DNA from 3 places in the Synechococcus sp. RC10B2 genome. Region 1 is predicted to be linked to each of the others. Evidence: predicted binding sites of a transcription regulator. Region 1 holds the regulator's gene; each other region holds the start of a gene.
What was found. The regulator NtcA, encoded in region 1, controls nitrogen genes in cyanobacteria. The targets are predictions, from matches to a motif close to GTANCNNNNGNTAC.
Positions count from the first base shown of each region.

Region 1 (6,256 bases):
GGGCGCCGACAAGGGATCCCAGCCAGCCTTGCTGAAGGGCTTCTTGAGCAGGAGTCAGTTCAGGCAACACCTCCAACGTGTAGACATCGGGCCGAGGGGGATCCAACGGGATCCAGAAATGTTTCAACTGATCGGCTTGAAAAACGCTCAAACAAATGATCTGGTGGGGCTGATAGGCCGTCAAGCGTTCTGGCAAGTTGGCAGCGCTTACCCGGAAGCCATCCAAGGCCACCAACTCATCGCCAGCCCAGATGCCGGCTTTTTGAGCGGGGGATCCCATCTCGACGGCGCTGATGCGATTGCCTTCGCCGTTGAAGTTGAGGCCCAGGTAGGGGGGAGGGTTGGGTCGGCTGAAGTGAACCTTGAGGGTGAGGCCAAAGGGGTGGAGGTAGGCGTTGTAGTCTAGCTCTTCCGTGCCGTCCACATAGGCGGCGAAAAAGGGGCTGAGATCGGCGCCGGCTGCCCGCTCAAACGCCTCTTGCAAGTCTTGGTTGCTGTAGCCTTTCTCTGTCCGACCAAAGCGCTGCCACAGATCCCGCAGGGCCGTGTCCAGGGATCCCTGCCCCCCTGAGAGGTGGCGAATGTGCAGATCTAGCAGCCAGCAGACCAAAGCGCCCTTTAGGTAATAGGAAACCTGGCTGTTGAGGCTATTTTCGTGGGGACGGTAGAGCTTGATCCAGGCGTCGAAACTGGATTCTCGCAGCGATTGTACGGCTCGACCTGGAGTGCGCTGCAGCCGGCCAATTTGCTCGGCCAGGATCTTTAAAAAATCTTCGGCGCTGAGGATCCCTGCCCGCAGCAAGATGACATTTTCGTAGTAGCTGGTTGCCCCCTCGCAAAACCACAGACAGTCCACGTAGTTTTCTTGGTTGTAGTTAATTTTCTCCAAAGCCAGAGGGCGCAGCCGCTTGACGTTCCAAGCATGGAAAAGCTCATGGGCCAGCAGCGCCAAAAAGCGGCGGTAGGAGTGGGGCTGATGCAGCTCCAGTCCAGAATAATTGAGGGTGGCACTGTACTTGTGCTCCAGGCCGCCAAATCCCCCGGCTGACAAATGCACAATAAACCAGTAGCGGTCGTAGGGCAGCTCGCCAAAAAACGCCGCCGTGGCCCGGACAATTTTCTCGGCATCGGCCACCGCTTGCTCCAAATTTAGGGTGCCCGCTCCCCAGACCACGAAGTAGTGAGGGATCCCTTCCACCGCAAACGACCGCAACTGGTGCAGGCCCACCTCCACCGGGCTATCCACCAGCTCGTCGTAGTCTGCCGCCACAAAAGACTGGCCGGAAGCAGCATCCTCAGAAGAAGACCTCAAAGGTCGCAAACTGGTGGCGACGTGCCAGTCGGGTTTGGGAGGGATTATCGTCAAGGTGTAGGGCTCCCGCTCGCGACCGGGCACGTAGAGAAAGAGCGCCGCCCCGTTGAAGTAGGCGTGGGTGAGATCCAAATGGTTGGTGCGCACCGTCAGCTCGTAGGCGTAGACCCGATAGCGGATCGCGACAGCCGAACAGCGGGGCGGCTCGATCTCCCAAGTGTGCTTATCTACCTTCCGCCAGGCCAAAGGGATCCCTTGCTCCGTTGCTGCCTGAAACTCTTGCACATGGCGGGCATATTCCCGCACCAGGTAGGATCCCGGCGTCCACACCGGCAGCCGCAGTTGCAGAGGTACTTCTGGATCCACCTCTTGGATCTGTAGTTCCACCTCCAAAAGGTGATTGGCCGGCTCCGGCATCCGCACCGTGAAATGCTGACGGCTTAGCTGAGAAGGGGCGGCAACCCCACCCTGCGCGATCCCCATATAACTTTCCTCGCACCTCCCGCCTGCACCGTCCCAAAACAGTGCGCTAGAGGCATATCTTGGACAGGAGACAAGACTTCAAAGATGTAGCTCCTGCTACAAAGATATCCAAGCAGAGTCTTTTAGCTTAGGATAATCTTGCCGCCGAGGTCATTTTTGAGTCAAGGGTGGCTTGGGTCAATAGCGGGCAGCTCAACCCCGGCACTCCTGGCTGATCTTGTTGGGTTGATTCTAAGGGATAAACTGACCTTAAAAGGTTGAAGAATATGGCAGTGGCCATTGCAGAAAAATCTCTGGTTGCAGCCTTCAAACAGTTGGGAGGGCCTCACCATCCTCCGGTTATCGAAACGTTTGAGCGCGGTAAGACCATCTTCTTTCCTGGGGATCCGGCGGAGCGGGTTTACTTTTTGGTGAAAGGAGCTGTCAAGCTCTCGCGGGTCTACGAAATGGGGGAAGAAATTACCGTCGCTCTCCTGCGGGAAAACAGCATCTTTGGGGTGCTCTCCTTCATCACGGGGCAGCGCTCCGACCGCTTCTATCACGCGGTGGCCTTTACCCGCGTCCAGCTGCTCTCTCTGCCCATCGAACAGGTGGAAAAATCCTTGCGGGAGAACGCTGAGCTCTCCATGTTGCTCCTCAGGAGCCTGTCTTCCCGCATCTTGCAGACGGAGATGATGATCGAGACGCTGGCCCACCGCGACATGGGATCCCGTCTGGTCAGCTTTCTACTGATCCTCTGCCGCGACTTCGGGGTGCCCGGCCCCAATGGAGTCACCATCGATCTCAAGCTATCCCACCAGGCCATTGCGGAAGCGATCGGCTCCACTCGCGTCACCATCACTCGTCTGTTGGGGGAGCTGCGCAAGAAGAACTACATTTCCATCCACAAGAAAAAGATCACCGTCCACGACCCAATGCAGCTTGGCCATCGCTTTGCCTAGGGGGAGAAGCTGCCCCTAGGGCCGTTTCCAGGAATTTACCAGTCGGGACAATCCCTCCCTCTGGGAGAGGAGTAGCCGTGCCACCAGGGCAGGGCAGCGACGAGGGAACCTCCCCTCAACCACCAGGGGCTGAGAGCGATCCTTGGGGGGAGGCTTGCTGCTGGGCCAGAGCAGCCAAGATCTTTTCCCCCATTTCCCGACAGCCGACGAGGGTCATCCCCTCAGAGTAGATGTCGGCAGTGCGGTAGCCCTGGGCCAAAACCGCCTCGACGGCCTGTTCGATGCGGTCGGCAGCCTGGGGCTGATCCAAGGAGTAGCGCAGCAGCATTGCCCCGGAGAGCACCTGGGCAATGGGGTTGGCCTTGTCTTGTCCGGCAATATCCGGGGCTGACCCGTGTACGGGTTCGTACACCCCAGGGCCAGAGGATCCCAAAGAGGCAGAGGGCAACATGCCGATGGACCCGGTCAGCATCGCCGCCTCGTCGGAGAGGATATCCCCGAAGAGGTTCTCCGTGAGAATGACGTCAAACTGCTTGGGCCAGCGCACCAACTGCATGGCAGCATTATCGACGTACAGGTGGGACAGCTCCACGTCGGGGTACTCAGCCGCAATGGCGGTAACCCGCTCCCGCCACAGTTGTGACACTTCCAGGACATTGGCTTTATCCACCGAGCAGAGCTTGCGCCGGCGTTTGCGGGCCAGTTCAAAAGCCACACGGGCAATGCGATCCACCTCCGCCTCGCTGTAGGCCATGGTGTTCACACCCCGCCGGGATCCCTTGGCATCTGTGAAGATCCCTTTGGGTTGGCCGAAGTAGATGCCGCCGGTGAGCTCCCGCACCACCACCAGGTCGATCCCGGCAACCACCTCCGGCTTGAGGGAAGAGGCCTGCACCAGTTGCGGAAAGATCTTCACCGGGCGCAAGTTGGCAAACAGCCCCAGGCCCGCCCGCAAGCCCAACAAAGCCCGCTCAGGGCGCTTCTCCCGCGGCAGGGTGTCGTACTTAAAGTCGCCAACTGCCGCCAAGTAAACAGCATCGCTCTCCTGGGCCATTTTCAAGGTCTCTGGCGGCAAGGGATCCCCCGTGGCTTCGTAGGCGGCCCCGCCAATCAAGCCCTCCTGCCACTGGAGGGAAAACCCCACCTGAGCGGCAACCGCATCCAAAACCGCCCGCCCCACCTGCATGATTTCAGGACCGATCCCATCTCCGGCCAGGGCTGTAATCCGATAGGTTCGGACAGCAGAGGAAGGAACGCTCATGGGCGGTCACAGCAAAAGAATGCGTAGCGATATTACCATCCCTTGGCCCCCAGGTTTGCCGAAAAGTCCCCCACGTCCAAAAAAAGTGCAGCCCGGCCACCGGCCTGCTGCACTCAGAGTTATCAAGCCGATATTCTGCCCTCTAGAACAGGCCCAGGGTGACCCACTTATCCAGAGGCAAGGTGGCGCCAATGCCCAAATAGAGGGTGACCAAGGTGCCGATCAAAAACACCGTCGTCGCCACGGGGCGGCGCAGCGGATTCTGAAACTTGTTGACGTTTTCGATGAAAGGCACAAACAGAAGGCCGACCGGAATGGCCGACATCAGGGCAATGCCCAAGAGCTTGTTGGGAGCAATGCGCAAAATGTGAAACGCGGGGTAGAGATACCACTCCGGCAGAATTTCCAGCGGCGTGGCAAAGGGATCCGCCGGCTCGCCGACACCCGCCGGATCCATGACCGCCAGGCCGACAATCACCCCAATAGTGCCCAGGATCACCACCGGGAACATAAAGAGCAAATCGTTGGGCCAAGCGGGCTCCCCGTAGGTCATGTGGCCCATGTTCTTCTTCAGCTTGGCCAAAACTTTGGGATTGTCTAGGTCAACTTTGCGGGTAATCGCCTCGGTTGCTATCACTTGCTTTGAGACCGGCATAGCCATTCTCCTTGTCTAGGGCAAAAGTTCTGAAAAGATGCATCCAGGGTGCCCGGCTCACAAGAACCGGTTTGGGATCACAAAGGCCCGGAGATGCCCTGGCGGCGGATCATCAGAAAGTGCATCGTCATGAAGACCGCCGTCAGCCAAGGCAACACAAAGGTGTGCAGGCTGTAGAAACGGGTGAGGGTGGCTTGGCCAACTGCCTCGCCGCCGCGGATAAGCTGGACCAGGGCATCCCCCACCACCGGAATGGCACTGGGCACCCCGGAGACGATCTTGACTGCCCAATAGCCCACCTGATCCCAAGGCAGGGAGTAACCGGTAACCCCAAAGGAAACCGTCAGTACCGCCAAGATCACGCCGGTTACCCAGGTCAGCTCGCGCGGCTTCTTGAACCCCCCCGTCAGGTAAACCCGGAAGGTGTGTAGAATCATCATCAACACCATCATGGAAGCACTCCAGCGGTGGATGGAGCGCAGCAGCCAGCCGAAGTTGACCTGGGTCATGATGTAGTTGACCGATTCAAAAGCCTCGGCCACCGTTGGACGGTAGTAAAAAGTCATGGCAAAGCCGGTGGCAAACTGAATGAGGAAGCACACCAGCGTGATGCCGCCGAGGCAGTAGAAGATGTTAACGTGGGGCGGAATGAATTTTCCGGTTGCGTCATCGACGAAAGGCGTGATCTCCAGCCGCTCGTCTAGCCAGTCGTAAACTTTGCTCATGATGCCTGCAATTTTTAGAGTTGGATATCCAGGGCGGGGCGGGCCCACTCCCTATAGCACTGTAACACAATTCGTTAACACGATCGTTAACACGATCATGAAGTCGGGCTCAGCTTTGAGACAGGGATCCCTACACCAACAGCCCAAACGCCTGCTGATGTCTCATCTTGTTCACGTTTCTTAGTATTTCTTAGCTTCTTCTTCAGTTTGGGATCCGATGATTGCGCAGAAGCCGAGATCTGGGGAAAGCAGTTGCAGAGGGTTGGGGATCGGATGGGGGTTACGCCAGGCTGTCCGAGTTTTGTTGCTAGGGTGCCTGCTCTGGGCGAGTTTGGGCATTGGCGCCTGTCAGGTGCAGGCCAGCCGCTGGGGGGAAGAGCAGCAACTGCTGGCGCAGGCGTGGGCCTATGTGGATCGGGCCTACGTGGATCCGGGTTTCAACGGACAGAACTGGTGGCAGGTGCGCCAGCGCTTTCTCTCTCGGCCCCTGAAGGATCGGCAAGAGACCTACCGGGCCATCGAGGAGATGCTGGCAACTCTGGGGGATCCCTACACCCGCTTTTTGGACAGGGAGCACTACCTCAGCCTGCAGACTTCCACTGCTGGCGAGTTGAGCGGCGTCGGCCTCCAGATTGCCATCGACGGGCAGGGGGCAGTACGGGTCATCGCCCCAATGGAGGGGACTCCTGCCGAGCGGGCCGGGATCCAACCTCAAGATGAGATCCTGGCGGTGGATCAGGTGCCAGTGGCAGGGCTGAGCTTGGATGAGGTGGCAGAACGCATGCGCGGCCCCAGCGGCACAACCGTTAGCCTACGGCTAAGGCGGCAGGAGCGCATCTGGGAGGTGGAGCTGGTGCGGCAGTCCATCCTGATCAACCC
Region 1 is NZ_JANSHO010000078.1:124,463-130,718, reverse strand. It holds gene NW855_RS12445 (M61 family metallopeptidase) at 1-1,795, opposite strand, end outside; gene ntcA (global nitrogen regulator NtcA) at 2,062-2,736, shown strand; gene leuB (3-isopropylmalate dehydrogenase) at 2,852-3,997, opposite strand; gene petD (cytochrome b6-f complex subunit IV) at 4,140-4,652, opposite strand; gene petB (cytochrome b6) at 4,730-5,377, opposite strand; gene NW855_RS12420 (S41 family peptidase) at 5,595-6,256, shown strand, end outside.

Region 2 (6,256 bases), on a different contig from region 1:
CCTGGAGGGAGCCGCTCCGACTGCGGCACATGAGCTAAAACGTTCCGCATAAAGTGCACCACGCACCGCTGCCAGCTGGCCCCAGGAAGCTCCGCCATCACCGCTTGGCGGATGGAAGGGTGGTCGTCGGAAATGACCAGCCTCACCCCATGAAGCCCCCGCTCCACCAGGCCCTTCAGCAGGTTCCTCCAGGCCTCCTTCCGCTCCCCGCCCGCCGGCTCCACCGTCAGCACTTCCCGGTAGCCTTCTTCGTTCACCCCCACCGCCACCAGAAGGGCCAGGTCCACCACCCGCCCGCCCCAGTTCACCTTGAAGTAGGCCGCGTCCAGGTAGAGGTAGGGGTAGGCCAGCTCCAAAGGCCGGCCCCGCCAGGCGGAGAGCTCCTCCAAGCGCTGGGCTACCCTGGAGACCGCGTCCTTACCGATGCGCACCCGGGACAGGCCCTCCGTGATGGCCGCTACCTTGCGGGTGGAGACCCCTTGGAGGTACATCTCCAGCACCGCTTCTTCCACCTCTCCGGTCATCCGCTTGTACCGCTCAAAGACCTCGGTCAGGAAAGTCCCCTCCCGGTCCCGGGGTACCCGGAGCTGGGCGATCCTGCCCGCCGGCGTGATGAGGTCCCGGGTGTAGTAGCCGTTCCGCTCCCCGCGGCGGCTTGGGGTGCGCTCACGGTAACCCGCAGCCAGGTGCTCGGTCATCTCTTCTTCCAACACCTGCTCGTTCGCGTAAGCGGTGCGGAGCACTATGACGGCCTTGACCCCTTCCCGGATGCGCCGGCTGATCTCCTCCTTGGTCAACCTCTTGAGCTCCTCTCGGTCCATTCCGCCCTCCATGCTTAACCCACAAAATACGCGACACTACCAACTTTGCCCCTTACGGGCAGGCGATCTACCCTGCTCCCGACGACAAGCCTTTCGACAGCTAAGATGCCCAGTTGGTTTTGAATCAGGGCCAGCCCCGCTTTTACCTCATGCGCTTGCTCCGTCCTGGCCTCAAGTTCAGCCAAATAACCGGCCACACCCGTTGCACCCAGTGCCTGGGATCCCTGCACGGCAAGGAGTGGTTCATCGCCGTCGCGCCGCCTGCCGACGAGCTGCAGGTGGACGGGATTCAAGCTTTTCGAGTGGCTGGCGACTGCTTCATCAAACTGGAGCTGGGCACCTGGCACGCTGGCCCCTACTTCGACGGCGAGGAGTTTATCGACTGCTACAATCTGGAGCTGGCTGACACCAACATCACCAACCACGAGACAATCGACCTGCTCCAGACCCACAACCTGGAGTTTCAGATCATCCCTTGAGCAGCCAGATTCGGCAGCCAAGACAAATAGGTGGGGGGATCCGTGGCAGCACTACGACAGGAGCCTTGGCACTCCCCCCTATGTGATAAAACGGGGTCAAACCCAGCGGCGTCTTGGAGATTTGTTACTATGGCTACACTCCAACCTACCCCAGAAACCGGCAAGCTCTTGAGCACCCTGGCTCTGTTCCTGTGCCTAGGGCTGTTGTCTGCCTGCGACGGGGGCAGCGGCAGCACGGTTAGCCCCCCTAGCCTCACTCCCACCCCCACTCCCGCTGGCCGATAGTTTTGCATGCGCTGGCAGCGGCTGCTTGGCTTAAAGCAGCGGTGGGGGGTAGGGCTGGTCATTCTGCTCTGCCTTGGTCTCTTGACGGCCTGCAATGGGGAGGGATCCCCCACGGCTCCAGAGCCTCCCCGGGCAGGGGAGCTGCCAATTGCTAGCTTTCTTTGCCAGTTGGATCGCCAAACCCGCACCTTTGCTGGTCCCATCTACGCCGAGCAGCCTCAGGCTGCCATCTGCAATCCCGGTCGCCTCACCCCAGCAGCAGCCCAGAAGATGATGGATCGGTTGAACTTTCTGCGGCTGTTGCACGAGTTGCCGCCGGTGAAGCTCAATCCCGAATTCTTGGAGGCCGCTCAGCAGGCGGCCCTGATGCAGGTGGCCAATGGCGCCCTCAGCCACCAGCCGCCCCCCTCTTGGCGCTGCTTTACCCCTGCTGGAGAGGCAGGATCCCGCTTTGGCAACTTGGCGATTGGCCCCATTCTGGAGCTGAACGGCCCCGACCCAGGGCGGGTGTTGGCGCGCCAGGTGGATATCTACTTTGCCGAGCCGGGCCGAGAGAACTTTGTAGATGTGGGGCATCGCCGCTGGAACCTCTATCCCCAATATGCCCAAGGAGCCTACGGCATCGTCTTTGACCCGCGGGCCGGGCGGGTGACCCAGGCCAATGCCAATTGGGTCTTCGGCTTTGACGAGTCGGTACCGGATCCCGAGTTTATTGCTTTCCCCGAAAGAGACGGCTACCTGTACCGTCTGGAGGGCTTTTCCGGCCAGCCCTTGTCTGCCTACCGCTGGTCTTTCTCGGTGCCCAGCCGCGGCGGCCTGTCTGACCTCAGCCAAGCCCAAATCCGCATCACCGATGCCGTCACAGGTGAGCCGGTGCCCGTTGGAGATATCCGGGTTGGGGATCCCGCCTTTGGCCTAGAAACCCTCACCTACTCGGTGGGATCCGTTCAGCCCAATCGCCCCTACCTCTTTGAGATCAGCGGCATCCGGCTCATGGGTGGGCCGCCGCGCACCTATCGCTACACCACCACCCTCTACGACTGCGACCCTCAGGCGCCGCCAAGGCCCGCACCCCTCACCGAAGGGCTGGGGATCCCGCCCCGTTTCCTCTGGCAGAGGGAGCCTTTCGACTCTTTCAACCCTCTCAACTAGCTTTTCCTCACCCCCAGCCCCTTTCCCAAAGGGGAAAGAGGGGTCTGCTGCTCCTGGAAGCCTGACTTTATGCATAAAGCGCAATTCGAGAATGACAAAACTGCATAACCTGTTACAAAGCGTAACTGCCAATACCAAAGTTAACGGTTCGTCATTGCTAGGGTAGCTAGTGTTCACCCCACGGCAGCGATCATGGCGAACCAATTTGAACGCCTCAAAAGCGAAAAGGATGGGCTGGCGGTCAAGGCCGAGCTGGAGGCGTTTGCCCGGATGGGTTGGGAGAACATTCCTGAAGACGACCGGGATCACCGCCTCAAGTGGCTGGGGATCTTCTTTCGCAAGCGCACCCCTGGCAAGTTCATGCTGCGGCTGCGCCTGCCCAATGGGATCCTGACCAGCGGCCAAATGCGCAAGTTGGCCGAGATCCTCCGCCCCTACGGCCAAGATGGCGTAGCCGACATCACCACTCGGCAAAACCTGCAACTGCGGGGCATTCCCATTGAGGACATGCCTCAGGTTCTGCGGCAACTCAAGGAGGTGGGCCTGACCAGCATCCAGTCAGGCATGGACAACGTGCGCAACATCACGGGATCCCCTCTGGCCGGTATCGACCCGGATGAGCTGATCGACGTGCGCGGCCTCACCCGCAAAGTGCAGGACATGGTAACCAACAACGGCGAGGGCAACCCTTCCTTCACCAACCTGCCGCGCAAGTTCAACATCGCCATCTGCGGTTGTCGCGACAACTCGGTGCATGCCGAGATCAATGACCTGGCTTTTGTGCCTGCTTTCAAAGAGGGCAAGCTGGGCTTCAACGTCTTGGTGGGAGGCTTTTTTTCGGCCCGCCGCTGTGCCGAGGCCATCGGGCTGGACGTTTGGGTAGATCCCCGCGATGTGGTTCCTCTATGTGAGGCGGTGCTGCTGGTCTATCGGGATCACGGCCTGCGGGCCAACCGGCAAAAGGCGCGGCTGAGGTGGCTCATTGACGAGTGGGGCCTGGAGAAGTTTCGGGTGGCGGTGGAGCAGCAGATTGGCCACCCTCTGCCCAGAGCGGCGGAAAAAGACGAGGTGGTCTGGCACAAGCGGGATCTGCTGGGAGTACACGCCCAAAAGCAACTGGGCCTCAACTTTGTAGGCCTGCACGTGCCCGTCGGGCGGCTCAACGTCCCGGAGATGAGGGAGCTGGCTCGCTTGGCGGAGGTGTACGGCTCCGGGGAGCTGCGGCTAACGGTGGAGCAGAACGTGCTCATCCCCAATGTGCCCGACTCGCGGGTGGCCCCCCTGCTCAAAGAGCCGCTCTTGAAAAAGTTCTCCCCCAACCCGGGACCCTTGCAGCGGGGGTTGGTGTCCTGTACGGGCAACCAGTTTTGCAACTTTGCCCTCATCGAGACCAAAAACCGCGCCGTGGCCCTGATGGAAGAGCTGGAAGCCGAGCTGGAGATTCCTCAAACGGTGCGCATCCACTGGACAGGCTGTCCCAACTCCTGCGGCCAGCCCCAGGTGGCTGATATTGGCCTCATGGGCACCACCGTTCGCAAGGACGGCAAGCCGGTGGAGGCGGTGGACATCTACATGGGGGGAGAAGTGGGCAAAGACGCCAAGCTGGGCGAATGCGTGCGCCAAGGGATCCCTTGCGAAGACCTCAAGCCCGTCTTGGTGGAGCTACTGATTGAGCACTTCGGGGCCAGGCCGCGTCGTGATCCCTCGGCTGCTCAGACCTCTGCTTCCCCCTTGATGACCTACTAGGCAGTTCGTCGTTCGAAATTTTGGAGGTTGTGATGTCTAAGCTATTCAACACTTCCTCTCCCATCTCCCGTCGCCAGTTTTTGGCTGGGGCAGCTGCCCTTGCGGCTGGAGCAGCTACGGCTGGGATCCCCCGCGCCCAATCCCAATCCTTGGGGCAGGGCTACTGGGTAGCTCAAGCTGATACCCCAGAAACCACGCGAGCCAGGCTGGGATTTATCGCCCTCACCGACGCTGCCCCCCTGATCATCGCCAAAGAAAAGGGGTTCTTTGACAAGTACGGCATGAAGGACGTAGAGGTGGTCAAGCAGGCCTCTTGGGGCACCACCCGCGACAACTTGGTGCTGGGATCCGCCGCCGGCGGCATCGATGGGGCACACATCCTCACCCCCATGCCCTACCTCATCACCACCGGCAAAGTTACCGATGGCAAGCCGGTGCCTATGTACATTTTGGCCCGTCTCAATCTGGACGGTCAGGGCATCAGCATTTCCAACCAATATCGGGATTTGCAAATCGGCCTGGATAGTTCCCCCCTCAAGGCCAAGTTTGCCGAGCTTCGAGCTGCCGGCAAAGATCCCAAATGCGCGATGACCTTCCCCGGCGGTACCCACGACATGTGGATGCGCTACTGGCTGGCCGCAGGCGGGATCGATCCCACCCGCGATGTCTCCCTCATTGTGGTGCCGCCGCCGCAGATGGTGGCCAATATAAAATCCAGAACCATGGAAGCCCTCTGTGTGGGCGAGCCTTGGAATGCCCAACTGGTGAACCAAAAAGAGGGGTATAGTGCCCTCACCACCGGCGAGCTATGGAACAACCACCCGGAAAAGGCCTTTGCCCTGCGGGCCGACTGGGTGGATGCGCACCCGAAAGCCACCCTTGCCCTGTTGAAAGCGGTGCTAGAAGCCCAGATCTGGTGCGACCAGATGGAAAACAAAGAGGAGATGTGTCGCATCATCGGCGACCGCCGCTGGCTGGGGGTGCCTGTGCCCGATATCTTGGGCCGTTCTCGGGGCACTTTTGACTACGGCACCGGCAAGGTCGTTGAAAACAGCCCCCACCTGATGAAGTTCTGGCAGAACTACGCTTCCTACCCCTTCAAGAGCCACGATCTCTGGTTTTTGACCGAAAACATCCGCTGGGGCTATCTGCCTGCCGACACCGATACCAAAGCCTTGGTGGAGCGGGTGAATCGGGAAGAACTCTGGCGAGAAGCTGCCAAAGCCATTGGTCAGGGGGCAGCCATTCCCCCCAGCACCTCTCGAGGAGTGGAAACCTTCTTCGACGGGGTGCAGTTCGATCCCGAAAATCCTGCCGCCTACCTGGAGAAATTGGCGATTAAGAAGCTGGCCTAATTTCCCAACTTTCCCCAGCAAGTTAGCTGCAAACCCTCTGTCCAGGAGAGAAGGGATCCCCGAATCCCCACAAAGAGTGTTCAACTGAAACCCCTTCTCTCTTGGAATCCTCTTAAGTTGACTTCAACCTTACTCCCAGCAAGCCATGAGGATTTTCCACTCTGCCCTACAGTTGGGCTACCACCTCTTTCGGATCCTGCTTCCCCTACTGGTTGGCCTAGGCCACTGGCTGCTGAAAACCAGCCCAGGCTTTGTTCTTCAGTCCAATGCCGGGCTCCACTCCCCGGCCAGCTCTGCATCTTCTTCTGCTTGGAGGCAGCGAGTCCAAATCCACCAAGTGCTGCGCCGCGTTCTTTTGCCCACCACGGCCATTTTAATAGTGCTCGTTCTCTGGCAAATTGCCTATAGCCGCCCCGGA
Region 2 is NZ_JANSHO010000063.1:8,317-14,572, reverse strand. It holds gene NW855_RS09065 (IS256 family transposase) at 1-797, opposite strand, end outside; gene NW855_RS09060 (ureidoglycolate lyase) at 971-1,300, shown strand; gene NW855_RS09055 (hypothetical protein) at 1,430-1,585, shown strand; gene NW855_RS09050 (CAP domain-containing protein) at 1,592-2,737, shown strand; gene NW855_RS09045 (ferredoxin--nitrite reductase) at 2,930-4,483, shown strand; gene NW855_RS09040 (CmpA/NrtA family ABC transporter substrate-binding protein) at 4,516-5,838, shown strand; gene ntrB (nitrate ABC transporter permease) at 5,984-6,256, shown strand, end outside.
Region 2: NW855_RS09045 (ferredoxin--nitrite reductase) is a predicted target of NtcA. The motif match lies at 2,859-2,872, and genes of this name have one in related genera.

Region 3 (6,256 bases), on a different contig from region 1:
GCGAGCGGGTGGTGGTGGGGCCGGGGGAAAATGCCGGCGTGGTGGATCTGGGGGATGGGGACTGGCTGGCCTTTAAGATCGAGTCCCACAACCATCCTTCCGCCGTGGAACCCTTCCAGGGGGCGGCCACCGGGGTGGGGGGCATCCTGCGGGATATCTTTACCCTGGGCGCCCGCCCCATTGCGCTCTTGAACTCCCTGCGCTTTGGGCCGCTGACGGATCCCCGCAACCGCCGCTTGATGGCCAGAGTGGTGGAGGGGATCGCCCACTACGGCAACTGCGTGGGGGTGCCCACGGTGGGGGGCGAAGTGGCCGTGGATCCCTGCTACAGCGGCAACCCCCTAGTCAACGTCATGGCTTTGGGGCTTTTGGAGACGCCAGCGGTGGTGAAGTCGGCAGCGCGGGGAGTGGGCAACCCGATCTTGTACGTCGGCGCCACCACCGGGCGGGACGGGATCCGCGGGGCCAGCTTTGCCAGCGCCGAGCTCAAGGAGGACGCGCAGCAGGATCGGCCGGCGGTGCAGGTGGGGGATCCCTTTCTGGGCAAATGTCTCATCGAGGCCTGCCTGGAGGCCTTTGCCACGGGAGCGGTGGTGGCGGCCCAGGACATGGGGGCAGCCGGGATCACCTGCTCCACCGCAGAGATGGCCGCCAAAGGAGGGGTGGGGATCCGCTTTGACCTCGACCGCGTGCCGGCGCGGGAAAGCGGCATGGCGGCTTGGGAATACTTGCTCTCGGAGTCCCAGGAGCGGATGCTGCTGGTGGTGCAAAAAGGCCGCGAGGCGGAGGTAATGGAGATCTTCCATCGCTGGGGCCTGCAGGCCAGCGTGGCCGGAGAAGTCATTGCCGAGCCGCTGGTGGAGATCTGGCACCAGGGATCCTGCGTGGTGAGGGTGCCGGCGCGGGCCTTGGCGGAGGATACTCCTGTTTACGTCCGCCCCCTGTTGCCAGAGCCGCCGGAGTATGTGCAAGCGGCATGGCAATGGGATCCCGCCACTCTACCCCCCTGCGATCGCGAAGGGATTCACCTAGGTCAGGCAACGCTGGCCTGGCAAGAGGTGCTGCTGCAGCTTTTGGCCCGCCCCACCCTGGCCAGCAAAGCCTGGATCTATCGCCAGTACGACCACCAGGTGCAAAACAACACCGTCCTTTGGCCGGGACAGGGAGATGCGGCAGTCATCCGCATCCGCCCCCAGAAATTTGGCGTAGGCGAAGTGCCACCCCTGCAGGCTTCCCGCAAGGCGATTGCCGCCACCGTAGACGGCAATGGTCGCTGGGTGTACCTGGATCCCTATGAGGGGGCCAAAGCTGCGGTGGCCGAAGCCGCCCGCAACCTCTCCTGCGTGGGGGCGGATCCCTTGGCCGTAACCGACAACCTTAACTTCGGCAACCCGGAAAATCCGGTGGTGTACTGGCAGTTGGCCCTGGCCTGTCGGGGGATTGGGGATGCCTGCCGCACCCTGGGCACGCCGGTAACCGGGGGGAACGTCTCCCTCTACAACGAGAAGGGATCCCAGGCCATCTACCCCACTCCTGTCATCGGCATGGTGGGTCTCATTCCGGACTTGAAATGCATCTGTGGCCAGGGGTGGCAGCAAGAAGGGGATCTCGTCTACCTCTTGGGATCCCAGGCCGTCACCAGCCTGGGCGGCAGCGAGTATTTGGCGGCAATCTACAACAAGGTCACGGGTCGTCCTGCCCCCGTGGATCTGGAGCTGGAAAAGCGCGTGCAAGGGGCCTGCCGCCACGGCATCCGCCAGGGGTGGGTGCGCTCCGCCCACGACTGCAGCGAGGGAGGGCTGGCGGTGGCCTTGGCAGAAGCCTGCCTGAGTGGGGGCCGCGGCGCCAGCGTCTCCCTAGCTCCTGGATCCCTGCGCTGGGATCAGGCCCTCTTTGGCGAGGGATCCAGCCGCATCCTCGTTTCCGTCGATCCAGCCCAGCGCTCCCCTTGGGAAGCCTACCTAGAGTCGCAGCTTCCCGGCCAGTGGCAGCTTCTAGGAGAGGTGGGCGGGCCAGCGGATCCCTTGGTGGTGACTACTGCAGAAGGGGATCCCCTGTTGTCAGTCTCTTTGGCCGCCCTGCAGGGTGCCTACTACAGCGCCTTTGCCGACTAGCCGCCTAGCTCCCCTCTCCCTCAGGGAGAGGGGCTGGGAGAGGGGCCGGGGGTGAGGGGGACTACCTCAAGCTGATTTTGCCTCAGACAAATTGGCCTGGATCACCTCCCGGTAGTGGGACTTGGGCTTGACACCCACCACCTGAGCCACCAGCTCCTTGTTTTTGAAAAACTGCACCGTCGGCGTGCAGGTGACCCCCCCTGCCTCGGCGATCTCCGGGTCTTTCTCGATGTCGATCTCCACCACATGCAGCTTGTCGGCAAACTCTTCGATGACCTTGTTCAAGATCAGCTTGAGGGCATGACAAGGGGCACAGGTGGGGGCGGTGTACTTGACCATCAGCAGGCGATCGCTTTCGTGGTAGAGCCGCCGCAGGGCATAGCTCCCCTCGTGGCAGGTCTGGCTGAAGTCGAGGTCATCTTGCACCTCCTGCTCAAAACTGGCCTCCTCAACAGCCGAGTCTCCCTCCGGCTCTACCTCGACAGCAGAGGCAGAAGCGGGCTCAAGATGGCTTTGAGGGACGACGTGATACTCCTGTGCCAGGCCGTGTTCGGAGAGCCAGCGCTCCGCCAGCATGGCCGCCATACAGCCGGTGCCGGCAGCGGTGATGGCCTGGCGAAACTCGTGATCCTGCACATCCCCGGCGGCAAACACGCCCTCTACACTGGTGGCTACAGATCCTGGGCGGGTGACAATGTAGCCCACTTCATCCAGTTCCAGTTGCCCTTTGAACAAGTCGGTGTTGGGCTTGTGGCCGATGGCGTAGAACAGGCCGCCCACTGCCATCTCCCGGATCTCGCCCGTCTGGTTGTTGCGCACCTTCACCCCCGTCAGGCGCAGGCCGTCGCCCAGAACCTCCACCGCCTCCGTGTGCCAGTGGACGGTAATCTTGGGGTGGTTGAGCACCCGGTCTTGCATGGCCTTGCTGGCCCGCATCTTGCCACTGCGCACCAGCATGTGGATATGGGATCCAAACTTGGTCAGGTAGGTGGCCTCCTCACAGGCGGTATCGCCGCCGCCAATGACCACCAGCTCCACCCCCCTAAACATGGGCATGGCCCCATCGCAGACGGCGCAGGCCGACATGCCCCGGTTCCAGTAGATCTCCTCTCCGGGCAAGTGCAGGCGCTTGGCCGTGGCCCCGGTGGCAATAATCAGGCTGTGGGTGCGCACTTCCCGTTCGTCAGAGCGAACCACAAAAGGCCGCTGGCTCAGATCCACAAAGGTGACGTCCTCGGGGTAAAGCTCTGCCCCCCACCGCTGCGCCTGGGCACGCATGTTTTTCATCAGTTGGGGGCCACTGATGCCCTCGGGAAAACCCGGAAAGTTCTCCACCTCGGTGGTGGTCATCAACTGCCCGCCCGGGATCCCGCCCACCTGAAACCCCTCAAACACAACCGGCTTCAGGTTGGCACGCCCGGCATAAATGGCCGCCGTAAACCCAGCAGGGCCAGAACCAATAATCACCACGTTCTCAACCCGACTTTGCTCTGTCATCCGATGTCGCTCCTTGCTGTTGCTGAAAACTAAACCAAACTCATAACGACTACGTTTTAGCCTAACACGAGCTGGTACCCTCGGCGAGGCTGGAGCTTGTTAGTCCCATTTTCGCTTTCCTCTAGCTAGGGGGACAGGGTTTTGTCTCTGTCTGGAGGACAACAGGGCAGAAACGCCTGGCTGAGAGGCGCGATGGCCAACCTCTGGAGCAGAAGGCCAAAGCCAGGGCAATTTCGTATCAGAAACTACAAAATGCTGAGATCGGCCTTTCTAGGATGGGTGAGCGCTTTTGGCCCATTCAAGTCGAAGCGTGGGGATCCCGTCTACCTTTGATTACCCCAGTCTCAACCGCAACCCAATCAGGAGAGAGTAATGGCATCCACGCCCCAAGATGTGCTTCAGATGATCCAGGACAACGATGTCCAGATGGTGGATCTCAAGTTTGTGGACATCTTCGGCACCTGGCAGCATGTCTCCTTCCACTCTTCAATGCTGACGGAGCAAGTTTTTAGCGAAGGGCTGCCCTTTGATGGCTCCAGCATCCGGGGTTGGAAAGCGATCAACGAGTCAGACATGTACATGGTGCCAGACCCCAAAACGGCCTGGATCGACCCCTTTTTCCAAGTGCCCACCCTCAGCCTCATCTGTAGCATCATTGAACCCCGCACCGGCCAGCCCTACAGCCGTTGTCCTCGGAGCCTGGCCATGCGGGCTGTGGCTTACCTGCAATCGACAGGCATTGCCGATACGGCTTACTTTGGGCCCGAGGCGGAGTTTTTCATCTTTGAAGATGTACGGTTTGACCAAACTCAGAACGCCGGCTACTACTTCGTCGATTCCATTGAGGGCCGCTGGAACTCAGGCCGGGAGGAGAAAGGGGGCAACCTCGGTTACAAGCCGCGCTACAAAGAAGGCTATTTCCCCGTCCCGCCTACCGATGCTCATCAAGACCTCCGCACCGAGATGCTGCTGACGATGGCCAAGTTGGGGGTGCCTATCGAGAAGCACCACCACGAGGTGGCTACCGGCGGGCAAGGGGAGCTGGGCTACCGCTTTGCCGATCTGATCACGGCTGCCGACTACATGATGATTTACAAGTACGTGATCCGGAACGTGGCTCGCAAGCACGGCAAGACGGTGACGTTCATGCCCAAGCCCCTCTTCAATGACAACGGCAGCGGCATGCACACGCACCAGTCCCTCTGGAAAGACGGTCAGCCCCTGTTCTACCAAGAGGGCAACTATGCCGATCTCAGCGAAACGGCTCTCTACTACATCGGCGGCCTGCTCAAGCACGCCCCGGCCATCCTGGCCTTCACCAATCCCACCACCAACTCCTACAAGCGCTTGGTGCCCGGGTTTGAGGCGCCGGTAAACCTGGCCTACTCGCAGGGCAACCGCTCGGCTTCCATTCGCATTCCGGTCACGGGCAAAAATCCCAAGGCCAAGCGGCTGGAGTTTCGCTGCCCCGATGCCACCTGCAACCCTTACCTTGCCTTCTCGGCTATGCTGATGGCTGGCTTGGACGGGATCAAGAACAAGATCCACCCCGGCGAGCCTCTCGACAAAGACATCTACGATCTAGAGCCAGACGAGCTGGCCAAGATCCCCTCCACGCCCGGATCCCTGCTGGATGCTCTGGAAAACCTGCAGAAGGATCACGCTTTCTTGTTGGAGGGAGGTGTCTTTACCGAAGATCTCATCGAGGCCTACATCGAGTACAAAATTGACAACGAGATCAACCCCATTAATCTGCGGCCTCACCCCTACGAGTTTGCCCTCTATTTCGACGCCTAATCGAGGTTTTCATCTAAAGCATTAGTTCTCGACCAAGGCTTTTGAACGGGATCCCTTCTTGCTGGAGGGATCCCTTTTTTGTGCCTGCTATGGTACTCTGGATGGGGGTGCTGAGTTTACAAACTCAGGGGGGGTTTGGATGGGATCGCTTATTATTTGGGTCCTTATTCTCTTAGGCCTTCTGGCGCTTGTCGTCTATCTAGGTGACTATCTAGAGAAGAAGCGTCGGGAAGCTTTGGAGCAGGTGGCCAGGAGCCTGGGCATGTCGTCTTCAGCAGAGCTACCCGAAGGGATCCGCTCCCGCTTGCTTCAGGCTGGCTTTGAGCTATTCCAACGAAGCGGCGCTCGTTTCTACAACTCGATGTTCAAACGACTGAACGATGGAACCGAAATCGCCATCTTTGACTACAGCTGGAAGGCTTCCAGAAGAAGAAGAAGAGAGAGAGGGTATTACTTTTCTGTTTTCTGGGCCTATTGCGAAGACCTACGGCTACCTCATTTTCGGCTGCACCCAGAAGTTCCCTTGTTCCACGACGTTGCTAAAGCTTTTGGCATGCAGGATATCAATTTCGAGAACCATCCCGACTTTTCTCGCCGCTACCTTTTGCGCGGAGAAGATGAGGCTAAGATTCGCCTGCGCTTCCACCCCAGTTTCCTCAACTTCTTGGAGCAGCATCCTCCTTGTTGCGCTGAGGGATCCGGGCCGCAGCTTATTGTTTGGCGGGACGACCAACAGGTGAGTCCAGAAAAAATGGCAGACTGGCTGCGCTTCGGGGAAGAATGGGTGCAACGACTGCGGCTGCGTCGCGTTTAACTCTCTGGATCGTCCCTCAAGGCCACTCCCTGGG
Region 3 is NZ_JANSHO010000072.1:913-7,168, forward strand. It holds gene purL (phosphoribosylformylglycinamidine synthase subunit PurL) at 1-2,114, shown strand, start outside; gene trxB (thioredoxin-disulfide reductase) at 2,181-3,611, opposite strand; gene glnA (type I glutamate--ammonia ligase) at 3,984-5,408, shown strand; gene NW855_RS10560 (hypothetical protein) at 5,671-6,222, shown strand.
Region 3: glnA (type I glutamate--ammonia ligase) is a predicted target of NtcA. The motif match lies at 3,847-3,860, and genes of this name have one in related genera.